Haloglycomyces albus DSM 45210: one gene and its partner. The protein of the gene in region 1 interacts with the protein of each later gene in a pairwise test. Links are inferred from orthologs where the notes say so. Each region holds a gene or a part of one and is shown in the gene's direction. Other genes may lie near its edges.

Region 1 (8,635 bases):
GACATCAGCAGTCCAAAGGGGGCGAACAACGGGGCGACGCTCAACACCGGGAGGCGTAGGACCCCCACGATGAGTTCGTGTAGGGCCATCAAGACGATCACGGCCAATATCGCCAGGGTCATGACCGCGCCGGAGTACTCGACGGGCCATTGTAGGTAGAGGATTTCGGTCAATGCGAGTGAGATCTCGCTCTGCCAGTGGGAAAACGTCGCGGGAAGCGGTACGACGATCAGGCTGACGTGCGCGGCCGTCATCAGGGTGGCCGCGCTCAAAGCGCTCATGAGGACCGCTATGGCCTGTAGCCAGATGCTCCAACCGCGCCAACGCACGAGCGCGCCGGTCCCGTGTATGAAGAGCATGGCCACAATGGTGGTGAAGATCCAGCCGAAACCCTTGAACACTGTCAACAATGGAAGGAGCGACAGCCAGAACGAGATCGCGATGGTAGTGGTCAGACGCATGTTCACACCCCGTTCGATCCCACAGAACCCAATTCCTGCCACAGCCGCGGAAGATCACTGTCCGCCGTCACACACCGGACGGACCAACCCGCTTCCCGCAGTCGCGCCCAACCCCGGTTGGTGCCCTGGGCGCAGAATGCGATCCGGTCACCGCCGCCTGTTGCCGTGGCGGCGACCAATTGAGCTTCTTCGTCGGTGATGTCGCCCAGGAAGGCCACGAGTGACACTCCTTCTCGCATTGCTTCGGTCAATTCGAAAACCGCGTTCCACGAAGCCGTGCCGTGGTGATCATTATCCTCGACGGTGGCCAAGTGTCGCAAGATGGCCGGAGAGGTGCCGCCCGGTACGACAGCGCCGTTGGCGAGGAGATCTGGTACTTTTCCGTTGCCGGCCAAGCAGGCCGCTACCGAGGCGCAGGCACTCACCATCCATTCGAAGACGGGACCGTTGGAGTCCGTTCCGAACGCCTCGGCCCGAGTGTCCAGCCACAGGACCGCGCTCTTCTCCCAGGTCTGCTCCTCACGTCGCACCATGAGTTCGCCCCGACGGGCGCTGGACTTCCAATGCACGCGACGGAGATCATCACCTCTGCGGTATTCGCGAACCGCGATATCGTCGTCGCCGCTGACGGCGATGTGACTCGAGCTGGTACCCGTGTTGAATCCGCTTCCACCGACGAGCGAGCGACCGCGCAGAGCCTGCAAACGAGGGGTAACGACCAGATCGTCCATGACCGGCGTTACCGAGGTGTGCTTCACCATTCCAAAGGGATCGCTCACGCGGGTTCGGATGGGGCCGAGTGGAAAGATTCCGCGTCGTTGAGCCTGGAGTGAATAGTTCATGCGAGTCGCCGACCTGGCGGGCAAGCGCTCGACGATCAGGCGTGGCGACTCGTGTAGCCGGGGTGGCAGGCGGTCTTCCAACAATACGGTGGTGGAGGCGGTACGTCCGTCGTTGTGGATGTCAATGCCGATTGTGGTGGATTCATCGATTGATACCTGGGTCGGATGGAGAGAGCGTTCAAATCGCAGGTGGGGCCGGCGAAAGACCATTACCGCCCATACGAACAGAGGCAGAGTACAGAGGAACGCTCCGATCAGTGCCAGGTCCCGCTCTCCGATCACGAAGGCGGCGGAGATGAGAAGTATCCCCATCCCGAGTAGCGCGAGTCCCCTTCGGGTGATCCACACGGTCCCTCCCGGTTCTCGGATCTGAGTGGAAACGCCGCAATTCCAGCGTTCGGTCGGTTCAGCTACGTTGCAGAGGAATACGGTTCACGATTTCGCGGCAGATCGTGTCCGCCTTGAGGCCCGCCACCGACGCTTCCGTCGTCAGGACGAGGCGGTGAGCGATGACCGGACCCATGAGGTACTGAATGTCGTCGGGTATGACGTAGTGCCGTCCCTGCAACGCCGCCCATACACGGGCACACCGCAAAAGCTGCAGACTGGCGCGTGGGCTCGCGCCGAGGCGGATCTCTTTGGCACGTCGGGTGGCGTTGACGAGGCTGACGGTATATTGTTTCAGTTCGTCGACGACGTGGACGTGGCGTGCGGCTTCGGTCATACGCACCACGGTCACGGCGTCGCACACAGGTCGAAGGGACCGAAGGGGATTGTCCACGCCGTGTTTATCGAGGATACCCACCTCGGTTGCCGTATCCGGGTATCCCAGTGACAGGCGAGCCGTAAAGCGGTCGCGCTGCGCTTCCGGCAGCGGATACGTTCCCTCCATGTCGATGGGGTTCTGCGTGGCAATGACCATGAACGGTGATGTCAAGGGGTGCGTTGTGCCGTCGACGGTCACCTGACGCTCTTCCATGCATTCCAGAAGGGCGGATTGAGTCTTGGGGCTGGCGCGGTTGATCTCGTCGCCGATGACCAAATGGGAGAAGACGGCTCCCTCTTTGAACACGAATTCACGCTTGTCCTGATCGTAAACGCTCACTCCGGTGACGTCGCTGGGGAGTAGATCCGGGGTGAATTGGATGCGGTTGACATCGCATTCGATTGATGCCGCCAGAGCTTTGGCCAGCTGGGTCTTGCCGACTCCCGGAACGTCCTCGAGGAGCAGGTGGCCCTCGGCGAGAAGAACGGTGAAAGCGAGACTTATCGAGCTGCGTTTTCCGCTGATGACACTTTCAATATTGTCGATGACACGGTCGGCCATCGATCGGAAGGCAGTGAAGTCGACGGACGCGGTGGACGGTGACACCAAGAGGCCTCCGGGGGGTATGGGGACGGTCTGATCGTGGTTCACGTTATCACGGCGATCGTCTCAGGTGAGGCTCGCTTGAGCACGGTATCCCCCAGGTCGGCGAGTCCCGGAAATCGGCGCGCCGTCGTATCGGATTTCCAATCGCGGGGAGTATGGGCTATACTGGCGACATGCGTATTCGGAGATTCAACCTCCTCCTTACCTAGCCGTGTTGCACTGAACTGTTCGCAACACGGCTGCCCCGGTCTGCGGGGCTTTTTTTGTGCCTAAAATCAGTCGCCGTTTCAGGCCATGAACGATGAACGGATATCAGAATCATGAGTGAACCTAAACACCGTTATGACGCCGGGTTGGCCGGCGAGATCGAGCCGCGCTGGCAGGATTATTGGGAGAACGAAGCCACCTTCGACACCCCGAACCCGGCGGGGTCGTTGGCCGATTCACAACATCCTCGTGCCGATGCCCCAAAGAAGTTTGTTATGGACATGTTCCCGTTCCCTTCGGGGGCGGGTTTGCACGTCGGTCATCCCCTGGGGTACATAGCCACCGACGTGTACTCGCGTTACCTGCGCATGGCGGGTTACAACGTTCTGCACCCGATGGGGTACGACTCCTTTGGACTGCCGACGGAACAGTATGCGGTGACCTCCGGGCGTCAGCCGGCCGAAATCACCGCCGAAAACATCGATCGTTACCGGGCGCAGTTGCGACGGATCGGGATGGGCTATGACAATCGTCGCGAGTTCGCCACTTCGGATCCGTCGTTCTATAAATGGACCCAGTGGGTCTTTCTGCAGATCTTCAATTCCTATTACGACGAACGGGCCGATGCGGCTCGCCCGATCGAAGAGTTGATCGAGCAGTTCGAACAGGGGCGTCGGTCGGTTCCCGGGGAACGCGAATGGGACGATCTGAGTGCGGTGGAGCGCCGCCGGATCATCGATGAGCACCGGTTGGCCTATGTCACCGAAGCGCCGGTGAACTGGTGCCCCGGTCTGGGGACGGTGCTGTCCAATGAAGAGGTCACCGCTGACGGGCGCAGTGAGCGCGGTAATTTCCCCGTCTTCACCCGCAAACTGAAGCAGTGGATGATGCGGATTACGGCCTATTCGGAGCGTCTGCTGCGCGACCTGGAGATTCTGGAGTGGCCGGAGTCGATCAAGATTATGCAGCGCAATTGGATCGGAAAATCCGAAGGCGCCTTCATCGACTTCTCGACCTATGCCGGCGACATCAGGGTCTTCACCACCCGCCCCGACACCTTGTGGGGCTCCACCTATATGGTGTTGGCTCCCGAGCATGAACTGGTCGATTCGCTGACCGCCGAATCGTGGCCGGCGGGCATTCCGTCGGAATGGACCGGAGGCTATGAGACGCCGGGCGCCGCGATAGCGGCGTACCGGGCGGAAGCGGCGCGGAAGACGGATGTGGAGCGTCAGGCCGACGCCAAGGACAAGACCGGTGTGTTCATCGGTGGGTATGCGACCAATCCGGTGAACGGTGAACAGATCCCCGTCTTCATCGCCGATTACGTTCTGGCCGGTTATGGGACGGGCGCGATCATGGCCGTTCCGGCACACGATGATCGTGACTTCGCGTTCGCGCGGGCGTTTGACATTCCCATTCGACAGGTCGTGTCGGACGGTACGGATTGGGACGGGTCCGCCGCGCTGACCGATACCGAGTCCGGAGTGGTGGTCAACTCCGACATTCTGGACGGATTGAACGTCGAAGCGGCGAAGCGTCGGATCATCGATTGGTTGAGCGAGCACGGTCGGGGCGAAGGTACGACGACCTACCGACTGCGGGATTGGCTGTTCAGTCGGCAACGGTACTGGGGCGAGCCGTTCCCCATCGTCTACGACGAGTCCGGATTGCCGGTGGCGGTTCCGGAGGAGCAATTGCCGGTAACGCTGCCGGAGATGGACGATTTCAGCCCGGCCACCTTTGCCGCCGACGATGTGACCTCCGCTCCGGAACCACCGTTGGGTCGAGCCAAGGACTGGGTCACGGTGGAGATGGACCTGGGTGACGGAACCAAAACCTACACGCGCGAATTGAACACCATGCCCAACTGGGCGGGGTCCTCCTGGTACGAACTGCGTTACACCGATCCGAGCAATCCCGATCAGGTTGCCGATTCGGAGAATGAATCGTATTGGATGGGGCCGCAGGAGAACGTTCCGAGCGGCGGAGTCGACCTGTACGTCGGCGGAGCCGAACATGCGGTACTGCATTTGTTGTACGCGCGTTTTTGGCACAAGGTTCTGTACGACCTGGGGCATGTGTCGAGCCCGGAACCGTTCGCGCGTCTGTTCAACCAGGGCTACATTCAGGCCTACGCCTATACCGACGCCCGCGGGGTGTACGTTCCCGCTCATGAGGTGGAGGAACGCGATGGTCGTTACTTCCATCAAGGCGAAGAGGTCAAGCGGGAATACGGCAAGATGGGCAAGTCGTTGAAGAACGTGGTGACTCCGGACGAGATCTGTCGTGACTACGGTGCCGACACGTTCCGGGTCTATGAGATGTCCATGGGCCCCTTGGAAGTGTCGAAGCCTTGGGAGACGCGCGCGATCGTGGGCTCGTATCGATTCCTGCAGCGTCTGTGGCGGAACATCGTCGATGAGGAGACCGGCGACATCAAGGTGGTTGACGCGGAGGCGGACGAAGAGACGCTGAAGGCGATGCACCAGGCCGTCAAGGGAGTTCGCGACGACTACTTCAACCTGCGGATGAACACCGCGGTGGCCAAGTTGATCACCTTCAACAATCATTTGGTCGGCCTGACGCGACTGCCTCGTGCCGTGGCGGAGACGATGGTGCAGTTGACCGCCCCAATGGCTCCGCATATCTGTGAGGAACTGTGGCGGCGTCTGGGACACACGGGCACGATCGCGTATGTGGACTTCCCGGTCGCCGATGAGAATTACTTGGTGGAAGATACGGTGACCTACCCCGTTCAGGTGAACGGCAAGGTCCGGAGCCGCATCGAAGTGGCCACCGACGCCGAACGCGATGCGATCGAGGCCGCGGCACTGGCCGACGAAAAAATCCAGTCCTCGGTGAACGGTAAGGAGGTCAAGAAGGTGATCGTGGTTCCCAACCGCATGGTTTCGGTTGTGGTGGCGGGATAGTCATGTCACCGTCGCTATGAGCTTTACCGATGGTCCAGGGGTTTCGATGGGTGGAATCCCTGGACCATCGGTGTTTGAGAACGTCCTGCTTGCCGGGTAGTGGGGACCGTTTCAACCTGAAGGCATGACGGACAAGCGGGCCCGGTGTGATCGAATGACGGAGGGGTTCGGCACCGTGCCGGAATCGGATTCTGTCGTTTTTAACGACGCAATTGTGCCAGTATGACCGCATGTTGCGTGAATCGACGAAGCGATGGAAAATACCCGGACTCGCATTGCCGGCGGGTCGTTCGTGGTTCAGTGCCTTTCGCACATTGAAGCTGTGGTTGGCCGCCGCCGCAGTCGTATTGGTGGCGTTGACCGTGGCGGCCGCGTTGTATTCGCCTCTATTCGCGATTAAGAACATTCGGGTGGAGGGCGCGCACTTTGTCGATGTGGACGAAATTCGGCGCATCGCCGGACCCCATAAGGACGAGAATCTTTTTCGTTTTGACGCTTCGGGTTTGGCCGAGGAATTGGTGCGTCTCCCGGAGGTGAAATCGGTCGAAATAGTTCGGAGCGTTCCCGATTCCGTAGCGATCGAGGTCATGGAACGTCGGCCCTACTTTGCCGTGCGAGACGACGACGGTTATATCATGGCTGATGATCAAGGTGTTGCCTTTGCGACCGTTGACAACACGGCAGAAGTACAGTGGATGGTTGAAATTGACGACCTTTCAATTCTGGAGAAAGTAGCGGTGCCCCTTCGGGAAATTTTGACCGAACTCCCCACATCGATTGCTTCGCAGGTAGAAACTGTTCATGTGACCTCCCTTGAGGCAACCACATTGAAATTGACCGACAGGCGCGTTATACGCTGGGGAGATGACAGTGAGAATGAGATGAAGTCTCGAGTTTCTCTGGCGTTGTTGCAACAAGGGCATCATGAGATTGATGTCAGCGCTCCGCGTGCGCCGACGATAAGTTAGCGTTAAAGAGCGTAGGCTATGAAATTCTAGAACAGATACGTCCAGCGAGAGGGAAGGGCTCAACGCGATGACAGCACCGCATAACTACCTCGCAGTCATCAAAGTCGTCGGTATTGGAGGTGGCGGCGTCAACGCGGTCAACCGCATGATCGAAGCTGGACTCAAAGGAGTTGAGTTTATCGCGATCAACACCGACGCACAGGCATTGCTTATGAGCGATGCCGATGTGAAGCTCGATGTGGGTCGTGAATTGACTCGAGGCCTTGGGGCCGGAGCCAATCCCGAAGTCGGGGCAAAGGCGTGCGAGGACCACCGCGATGAAATCGAAGAAGTCCTCAAGGGTGCCGACATGGTATTCGTAACCTGCGGTGAAGGTGGTGGAACCGGAACCGGTGGGGCACCGGTCATCGCCAACATCGCCCGCAAGGCCGGGGCGTTGACGATAGGCGTCGTGACACGTCCGTTCGCATTCGAGGGCAAACGCCGGCAGACCCAGGCGGTCACCGGAATAGAGGATCTACGGTCCGAATGCGACACACTGATCGTCATTCCCAATGATCGTCTTCTGCACCTGGGTGATCGTGGAATATCCATGATGGATGCATTCCGTCTTGCCGACCAGGTTCTACTCTCAGGTGTTCAGGGAATAACAGATCTGATTACCACCCCAGGCCTGATCAACCTGGACTTCGCCGACGTCAAGAGCGTCATGAGTGGGGCGGGATCGGCCCTCATGGGCATAGGCTCGGCGAGAGGGGAGAATCGCGCTGTCGAAGCGGCGAGGGCGGCCATCGAGTCGCCCCTGCTGGAACAGAGCATGGAAGGCGCACAAGGCGTACTGCTGTCGATCGCCGGAGGTTCGGATCTAGGTCTCTTCGAGATCAACGATGCCGCCGAACTGGTCAGCGACTGCGCGCACGCCGACGCCAACATCATCTTCGGAGCCGTCATCGATGACGCTCTCGGGGAGGAAACCCGGGTCACGGTCATCGCCGCCGGATTCGACAGCGAGGACGATCAATTCGAGATCGCGGAGCCCAAGCGGCTCTCCATTTCCGACTCCTCGGAATCCGGATCGGATTCCTCAGGTGGCGAAAGCGACTCCCGTTCCGACTCCAATCCGTCGAACACGCCCGAACCGCGTAAGGTTCTCTTTGATGACGTCGATGTACCCGACTTTCTCAAAAACGGATCCTAAACGAACCGAAGCACTACGATCCAGCCTGGCCGAAGCGCAACGTGACGTTCACGCCGCCTGCCGCCAGGCGGATCGTGCGCCCGATGAAGTCCGGATCATCGCGGTCACGAAAACGCACCCCCCGGAAGACGCCGCCACCCTAGTAGACATCGGTCAGATCGACCTGGGAGAGAACAAGGCCCAGGAAGGCACTCCCAAAGCCGAACAATTGCGAACCTGGGACCGTACGCCACGCTGGCACTTTCTGGGCCAGCTGCAACGCAACAAAGTGCGCAGCGTGGTGTCGTGGGCCGATTGGATTCACTCGGTCGATCGAACTCGCCTCGTCGATGCCGTCGACCGGGCCGCCGTCGACCGGGAAATTTCGATCTGCCTCCAGGTCAACCTGAACTCCGAATCCGGCCGAGGCGGAGTCCTCCCCGGTGATTTGGAAGCGCTCGCGGAACATGCCGCCGCGTGTTCGAACCTGCGAGTACGCGGAGTCATGGCGGTGGCCCCCCTGGAATGGGAATCAGAACGTGCCTTCGAACGCTTGGCGGATATGTCCCGCGTCGTTCGCCGGGTGGTACCTGACGCAAGTGAGATCTCAGCGGGAATGACCGACGATTTCACCACAGCGATCGAATACGGGTCGACGATGGTTCGCCTGGGAAG
Region 2 (8,219 bases), 480 kb from region 1 along the record:
CTCCACGGCGGAGGGCAGGAACGCGACATTCGTTCCTCCACACTGGATGTAGCGGGCATTTGTGCTTTGACCAAGGCTGCGGATCTCGCCGTCACCGAACAGGAAGCCGAAGAACGTCGCCTCAGTGCGCTCCGCGATCAGCTGATCGAACGCATCCAGCAGATCGCTCCCGACGCCATACTCAACGGCGACCCCGTCAACCGCTTGCCCGGTAACGTGCACTTCTCCTTCCCCGGCTGCGAGGGTGACGCCCTTCTCATGCTGCTGGACGCCGCCGGCGTCGAATGCGCCACAGGCTCGGCGTGTTCCGCCGGAGTAGCTCAGCCCTCGCACGTGCTACTCGCCATGGGGCGCAGCGAAGACACCGCACGTTCCTCCCTGCGGTTCAGCCTCGGCTGGTCCACCACCCAGGACGATATCGACGCTTTGGCGGCCGCTCTCCCCGACGCTGTTAAACGCGCCCGCAGTGCTGGACTCAGCTGAGTTTCGGGTTAAGCTAGAACGATGCCCAAGCGAGTACTGGCCGCCATGAGCGGAGGAGTAGATTCAGCAGTTGCCGCCGCCCGCGCCGCCGAGGCCGGACACGACGTGACCGGAGTGCATCTGGCGCTCTCGAAAAACCCCCAGACCTATCGCACCGGAGCACGCGGATGCTGCACGGTCGAAGACAGTCGCGACGCGCGTCGTGCCGCCGACGTCATCGGCATCCCCTTCTATATCTGGGACATGTCCGAACGCTTCCACGAAGAGGTCGTCGAGGACTTCTACAGTGAATACGCCGCCGGCCGCACTCCCAATCCCTGCTTGCGGTGCAACGAGAAGATCAAGTTCCAAGCCGTGCTCGACCGCGCCATCGCCCTTGGCTTCGATGCCGTCGTCACCGGACACTACGCCCGCAAGGGCGACGACGGCCTCCTACGCCGCGCGATCGACCCCGACAAGGACCAGTCCTATGTGCTCGGTGTCTTGACCCCGGTGCAGCTGGAACATTCCATGTTCCCTCTGGGCGACACTCTGAAAACAGACATTCGTACCGAAGCCGAGGAACGTGACCTCGCCGTCGCCCGCAAACCCGACAGCCACGACATCTGCTTCATCTCCAACGGCGATACCTCCGGCTTCCTCAAAAAGAAGCTTGGGACCAGCGAAGGCGACATCGTGGACTCCACCACCGGCGACGTCATCGGAAACCACGACGGCGCTCACCAGTTCACCATCGGGCAGCGTCACGGACTCGGCCTGGAACGCCCCGCCGCCGACGGAAAACCACGTTACGTTCTCTCCATCACCCCGGTGGAGAACAAGGTCGAAGTCGGACCGCGCGACGCCCTCAGGATCGGACGCATTCACACCGGGGTGCCGGTCTGGCTCAGCGCTCGGCGCAGCGAACCGTTCCGAGCCGAAGTACAGCTGCGCGCCCACGGCGCGCCCGTACCGGCGACCGTCACCGTCACCGACGACAGCCTGACCGCCGAACTCGACGAACCGGCCTACGGAGTCGCCACCGGACAAACCCTGGTGATCTACGAACCGTCCGACGACGGCGACGCGGTATTGGCGTCCGGAACGATCGAATCGACCGAATCACTTGAGGGTGCCGGTGTCTGAACTGCCGAAAGGAAGCTCGACGGGAATCGGATCGCTTCCCGGAACCGACCCGCATGAAGCCGCTCGCCTGGTACTGGGGGAGCTGACCTGGCCACACCTACCCGAACTGCCCGACCGGGGAGTCGGCGCGGAGATGATCGGACGTGGTGTGGCGACCCTGGTGAACCTGCCGTTTCAACGGTGGGGAAGCTACTGGCAGGTTGCCGACGGACCGGGAACGGATCTGAGTCGCGCTCGCGATTTTCTGGAGCGTGACATGGACGCCTTCGGTGAGGTCGGGAGCGATTATTCGGGACCGCTGCGCGTGACGATGGTCGGACCGTGGACCCTCGCCTCGCAGTTGTGGCGTCGTTCGGGAGGCGCGATGGTGGCCGATCCGGGGGCCGTCCGCGACGTGTCGGCATCCCTGGCGGAAGGCCTTGGACGTTTGCTGGAACAGCTTCGAGAGCGCGTCCCGGGAGCGACATGGTCGCTGCAATTGGATGAGCCAACGTTGCCCTCCGTTCGGTCGGGCCGTCTACGTGACGAGTCCGGCCTGGGTTTCTATCGCCCGATCGATCGTGATGTCGTGACGGCGCGCCTGCGCGACGTTATCGAGGCGGTCGGAGTGGAAACCGTACTGCATTGTTGTGCACCGGGTTTCGACCTGGAGTCGGTATCCGACAGTGGGGCGAGCGCGGCGGCCGTAGATGTGACGCTGCCGGAATTCGTAGAGGCAAAGGGCCTGGATCGTATTGGTGAGTACTTGGATTCGGGCCGGACGTTGTTGGCCGGTGTGGTCGACGCTTCCGTTGAGGTCGACCCGAAACGTCGTACCGAGGTCCCGGTCGCGCGTTTGCGCCGAATCTGGTCGATGCTGGGATTCAACGAAGACCTGATCGCTTCACAAACGACGGTGACCCCGCGCTGTGGGCTGGCCGGTCGAGCACCGCATGAAGCCAGGACCGCGATGAAGACGGCAACCGAAACGGCGGAAGTGTTGCGGCGGGCTCTGGACAATTGACGGCCGTGCCGGGACGGACCGGGCACGACCGTGTGATTTTTTAGGCCCCGGAGGTGTCCACTTCGGTGCCCTTGATGAAGGCCCGCTCGACTTCGGAGTAAATGTCCAGTGGGTCACCGGACCATACGCACAGGGTGCCGTGTTTGCCGGATTCGAGGGAGCCGACCTTGTCGTCGATGCCCATCATCGCCGCCGGGTTGATGGTGACGGTTCGTAGAGCGTAGTCACGGTCAAGCCCGGCTTTGATCGACAGTATGACCTGAGTGATCAGCTGGTTGATCGGTATGACCGGGTGGTCGGTGATGATCGAAACCTCGACTCCCGCCTGATGCAGTAGTCCGGGGCCGCGCAGGGTGCGATTGCGCAGCTCCATTTTGCTGCGGGAGGTGAGGAGCGGTCCGTTGGCGACGGGGATGTTCTTCTCCGCCAGAAGGTCGGCGATGAGGTAGCCCTCGGTGCCGTGGTCGATCACGAGCCGGTAGCCGAATTCTTCGGATACTCGGATGGCGGTGGCGATGTCGTCGGCACGGTGGGAATGCTGTCGCCAGGGAAGCTCGCGTTTGAGTACCTTGCCGATGATTTCATTGCGCAGATCGCGCTCGACGGTGTTCTCGTCCTCGGCGTTTTCGATCTTGGCGAGGTAATTGCCCGCCTCGACGAAGGCGCTTCGCAACATCGCGGCGTTTCCGAGACGGGTGGACGGCTTCTTGTCCTTTCCGCCGTAGACGCGCTTGGGATTCTCGCCGAGGGCGGATTTCACTCCGGTGGGCTCACGCAGAAGCATTTCTTCCACGGTTCGCCCGTGTGTATTGACCGCAACGGCCTGACCGCCGACGATGTTACCGCTTCCGGGCATGATTCCGACGGTGAGAACTCCGCCGCTGCGGGCGTCGTCGAATCCGATGTCGGCGGGGAAGATGGCGTCCAGAGCTCGAACGTCGGCGGTATTGGGGTCGGTCAGTTCGTTGACGTCGGAGCCTTGCGTTCCGGCGGCCTCTTCGTGTACTCCCAGGTGGGTGTGCGCGTCGACCAGGCCCGGGGTGACGTATTTGCCGTTGACGTCGTGGGTGGGTGTGCCGGAGGGAATCGAGGTGTCGCTGCCGCCGACGGCGGTGATGACGCCGTCTTCGACCACGACGGTTCCGTTGGGGACGGCCTCACCGGTAATCGGAAGTACCGTGGCGCCGGTGAGAGCGAAGGTGTTGTCGGCCATGGTGCGAACTCCTTCTCGCAAGTGAGTGTTGTCGACTTCGGATGTCGACCGGTAGCCGATGGGGTGGCCGCCGACGGCATCCTAGCCGCTTGGCTAGTAGCCTAGCAGGGTCGTGAATTGCCTGATGCGGCGGTCAATCTGAGACCTTTTGTGCCCGAGTTGTCGGAATCGACTTGATTGAATACCGGGTTCGACCCGCCTGGAACGAGGCGAGACCGTCGGACCCTGATGTCACAATGGAGGGGTGACTGCCGAGGAAAAAGACTTCACACAGGCCAAGGAACGGCATGAGGAGCTTGCTGCCGAGATCACCGAACACCGTCGTCGCTACTACGTCGACGACGCCCCCACGGTTTCGGACGCCGCTTTTGACCGATTGATGCATGAACTGATCGAGCTGGAAACCGCGTTTCCCGAGTTGGTCAACGCCGATTCACCCAGTCAGCGGGTGGGTACCTACTCCACCGCCTTCGCTCCAGTGCGCCATCCGCAGAAAATGCTCAGTCTCGACGACGTCTTTGAACAGTCGGAGGTGCGGGCTTGGGCCGATCGAGTCACGCCGCACGTTCCCGACGCGCGGTATCTCTGCGAGGTGAAGATCGACGGTTTGGCCGTGGATCTGTTGTATATCAAAGGGCGGTTGACCTCGGCGGCGACGCGCGGTGACGGTGTGACGGGCGAAGACGTTACCGCCAATGTCGCTACGATCGGCGCGGTGCCGCAACGACTGGTCTCCGACGGTGATTACCCGGTTCCCGAGCGCCTCGAGGTGAGGGGAGAGGTCTACATTGCCGTCGAGGATTTCGAAGCTTTGAACGCCCATCAGGTCGAGGTGGACGGTCCGGTTTTCGCCAACCCGCGCAATGCCGCCGCCGGTTCCCTGCGGCAGAAGGACGCCACCGTCACCGCTTCCCGCCCGCTCAGCTTCATCGCACACGGCATCGGGGAGCATGTGGGGTTCGAACCCGACGGCCAGTCGCATTCGTATCGTGCACTCGACAGCTGGGGTATCCCGACCAGTCCTTACTGGAAACTCGTGGACTCCGTTTCTGAGGTATTCGATTACATTGATCATTATGGGGACAACCGCCACAGTCTGATTCATGAGATCGACGGAATCGTGGTGAAGATCGATGACATCGCGTCTCAGGAGCGTCTCGGTGCTACCGCGCGTGCCCCGCGCTGGGCGGTGGCGTACAAGTACCCGCCCGAAGAGGTCAATACCCGGCTGCTGGACGTCAAAGTCTCGATCGGGCGTACCGGAAGAGCGACTCCGTACGCGGTTCTGGCTCCGGTTCGGGTGGCCGGCTCCGAGGTCGAGTTTGCGACCTTGCACAATGCTGACCAGGTGCGTGCCAAGGGGGTTCTCATCGGCGATCTCGTTGTCGTGCGGAAGGCCGGCGACGTGATTCCGGAAGTGGTCGGGCCGGTTACTCAGGTCCGTACCGGAAACGAGAGAGACTTCGAAATGCCGGAGGCCTGTCCCGAATGCGGTACCGCGCTGGCGCCTGCCGCTGAAGGGGATGTGGATCTGCGTTGCCCCAACGCCCAGTCGTGCCCTGGGCAACTGCGGGAGCGTTTGGCCTTCCTTTCCGGTCGTTCGTGTTTCGACGTCGACGGTATGGGGTATGTGGCGTGCGCGGCCCTGGTACAGCCGTTGGATCCGAGTCAGCGCGTATTGGACGATGAATCGGGAGTGTTCGCGCTTCGTATGGAAGATCTGCTTCCCATTCAAACCGTGGTACGCGATCCCGATACCGGTTTGCCCAAGCACGACGCCGAGGGCAACGAAAAGGTCGTCACCTATTTCGCCACCAAGACGGGCGAGCCGAAGAAAACGACGATTCAAATGCTCGACAATTTGGAAAAGGCAAAAGAACAGAACCTCTGGCGTGTGGTCAACGCTCTGTCAATTCGCCATGTGGGGCCGGTTTCCGCGCAGGCATTGACAGAATACTTCGGTGACATTCAGAAGATGATGGAGGCGGATGAGGCGGAACTTGCCGATATCGACGGCGTCGGTCCCACCATCGCCGCCGCAATTAAAGAATGGTTTTCCGTCGATTGGCATCGTAATATTGTGGACTGTTGGCGTACGGCCGGCGTGCGAATGCGTGAAGACGTTGAGACCGAAGGCAGTGGCCTCTCCCAAACCTTGGCGGGCGCGACCGTCGTTATTACCGGAGCGCTGGAAGGCTATACGCGTGACAGTGCGGCCGCTGCGGTGAAGGCGCGTGGCGGTAAGGTGACCTCGTCGGTATCGAAAAAGACGTCAGTGGTTGTGGCAGGGGAATCAGCGGGTTCGAAGTACGATAAGGCGCTGAAACTCGGTGTGCCGGTGGTTGACTCAGACGGATTCGACGGATTGCTCGAGTCCGGAGTCGAGTAAGGAACACTAAGATAACAAAATTGTAACGATTGGAGTCGGCGCGCGCAACTCCAATCGTTTTGCGTGGTTTTTTCCCGGAGTCGTTGTAGTCTGAAATTCGCTATGTGACATATTAAATAATAATATCTCTTCACCATTATAAATGGCTGCAATTGTTACTATTTCGTAACTCACTGGAAGGGTTTGGTCGTGAGTGTGGTGTTTATAAGGGAGACAAGAAAATACCGTGAATAGCTTATTCGGCGATGCCGTCCGCCTACAAAGGGTTCCGGGTGTTCCTCAGTAGGCTCGGCGAGGTTTCGAATAAGGCTGCACTTGAACGAGTTCAGCAGGAGGAGAAATGGCGACCACCTTGATGCGGAATACCGCGCCCAGCGACAGTCCCGGGCGCTACTACCTGTATCTCGCCGTGGTGGGGATCGGCGCCGCTCTCGGTGTCGGCGTGACGCTCCTGTCACTCGATGCGAGTTGGGCCGCCCTGCAGCCGGCCTCCGCGGCCTTCGTCGTGTGCGCGGTAGTGGCCGTTGTTTCGGAATTCGACCCTTTGCGATGGCGCGGTATCCACAGTACCGCCGCTTCCCTGGTCTCGATATCCTTTGTCCTTGCCCTGCTGGCTACCTGGGGATTGATTCCGGCTCTGGTCGTGCAGGCGATCGCTATATCGATCGTGGGTTTTCGAGTTCGATCTTCGCTGCTGCGGGCCCTGTTCAACTTGAGTCAAACCACGCTGGCTCTCATTGCCGCGGCCGTGGTCTGGAACTGGCTCGCAGGTGGTGCGACCTGGCTCAATACTCCCTCACATATTCTCGCTCTTATCGCTTCCGGAGCGGTGTGGTCGGTCGTCAGTTACAGCTTTGTTTCCGGCGCGTTGACCCTTCGCCTGGGCGGCAGCTGGTTGAGTCATTGGGTTAAGTGGGTGAAGGGAGAGTGGAAACTCCGTTCGCTCCTGATCGTCGTCGCGCCGGTCATCGCCTTGGCCGCCACGACCTCGGTATGGATGGTCGTCACCGTGGCTCTTCCCCTTTTCGGCCTGCATTATCTCCTGCGCGTCATGGCGCAGCGAGAACGTGAGGCCGAAACCGACAGCTTGACCGGTCTACTCAACCGTCGTGGCTTTCAAAGCGAGTGTGAACGAAAGCTGCTGGACGCCGCCGAGACCGAGACCGCAGTAGCGGTGGTCGTTCTCGACGTCGACCGGTTCTCCGAGATCAACAACGCCTTGGGACACGGCATCGGGGATCGTGTGCTGCGTGAACTCGCCCAGCGTTTCGTGAATGAGAACGTGCCGGGCAAATTGTTGGCCCGTCACGGTGGGGACGAATTCGCCTTTGCGTGGTCGGAACTGGACGGTATGACCGACCCGATGGAATGCGCTCGGGCCGTGAAGGGCGCCTTGGACGCTCCCATTTCATTGGGTGAGTTCAGCGTTGAAGTGGACGGATCGGTCGGGGTCGCGGTTTACCCGGATGACGGTGACGGTTTCGACACCGTTCTGCAGCACGCCGATATAGCTCTGTACGAAGCCAAACGACGGTCGTCGACGTATACGCGGTACACTCCGGACTTCGACCATCCCTCGCCGGAGCGGATCACCCTGCTCGCCGATCTACGTCGCGCTTTGGAAAGTAGTGGGACCCCCGGTGTCGAACTGTTCTACCAGCCTCAGATCGACTTGCGCGACGGGCGAGTGGTGGGGGCCGAAGCTCTCTTGCGATATACCCACCCCACTCGAGGACACGTCCAGCCTTCGGAATTGATCGCGGCAGCGGAACAGTCCTCGGTCATGCGTATGTTGACCGAACGGGTGGTCGAGATTGCTCTACGCCAGATGAAAGAGTGGGAGCGCGACGGATTCGACCTCGGCATGGCGGTCAATGTGAGCGTGCGTGATCTGCAGTCGGCCGAGTTCACCGACTATCTGACCGGGCGTGTGAAGGAACTTGGGGTGGAAGCCGGTAAACTGCGCCTGGAAATCACCGAAAGCGCGTTGATGGACGACCCACGCC

Evidence for each region.
Region 2: the proteins of leuS (region 1) and ligA interact in binary tests that used the Escherichia coli proteins (3 or more experiments, as listed by UniProt). The link is inferred for Haloglycomyces albus DSM 45210 from one-to-one orthologs.

The regions. Positions count from the first base shown.
Region 1 is NZ_AZUQ01000001.1:2,166,830-2,175,464, forward strand. What follows is about bases 2,625-6,015. They hold leuS (leucine--tRNA ligase), read left to right. Parts: upstream 2,625-2,995; coding sequence 2,996-5,815; downstream 5,816-6,015. Other genes in these bases: HALAL_RS0110160 (AAA family ATPase), read right to left, coding at 2,625-2,630. Outside these bases: HALAL_RS0110150 (transglutaminase TgpA family protein), read right to left, coding at 1-461; HALAL_RS0110155 (DUF58 domain-containing protein), read right to left, coding at 464-1,651; more of HALAL_RS0110160, read right to left, coding at 1,710-2,624; HALAL_RS0110170 (cell division protein FtsQ/DivIB), read left to right, coding at 6,142-6,783; cell division protein FtsZ, read left to right, coding at 6,851-7,981; HALAL_RS0110180 (YggS family pyridoxal phosphate-dependent enzyme), read left to right, coding at 7,941-8,635.
Region 2 is NZ_AZUQ01000001.1:2,641,132-2,649,350, forward strand. What follows is about bases 3,666-6,640. They hold ligA (NAD-dependent DNA ligase LigA), read left to right. Parts: upstream 3,666-4,068; coding sequence 4,069-6,213; downstream 6,214-6,640. Other genes in these bases: HALAL_RS0112265 (amidohydrolase), read right to left, coding at 3,666-3,824; HALAL_RS0112275 (putative bifunctional diguanylate cyclase/phosphodiesterase), read left to right, coding at 6,554-6,640. In the rest of the region: HALAL_RS0112250 (cysteine desulfurase family protein), read left to right, coding at 1-483; tRNA 2-thiouridine(34) synthase MnmA, read left to right, coding at 505-1,608; HALAL_RS0112260 (uroporphyrinogen decarboxylase/cobalamine-independent methonine synthase family protein), read left to right, coding at 1,601-2,611; more of HALAL_RS0112265, read right to left, coding at 2,652-3,665; more of HALAL_RS0112275, read left to right, coding at 6,641-8,219. UniProt on the Escherichia coli protein: DNA ligase that catalyzes the formation of phosphodiester linkages between 5'-phosphoryl and 3'-hydroxyl groups in double-stranded DNA using NAD as a coenzyme and as the energy source for the reaction.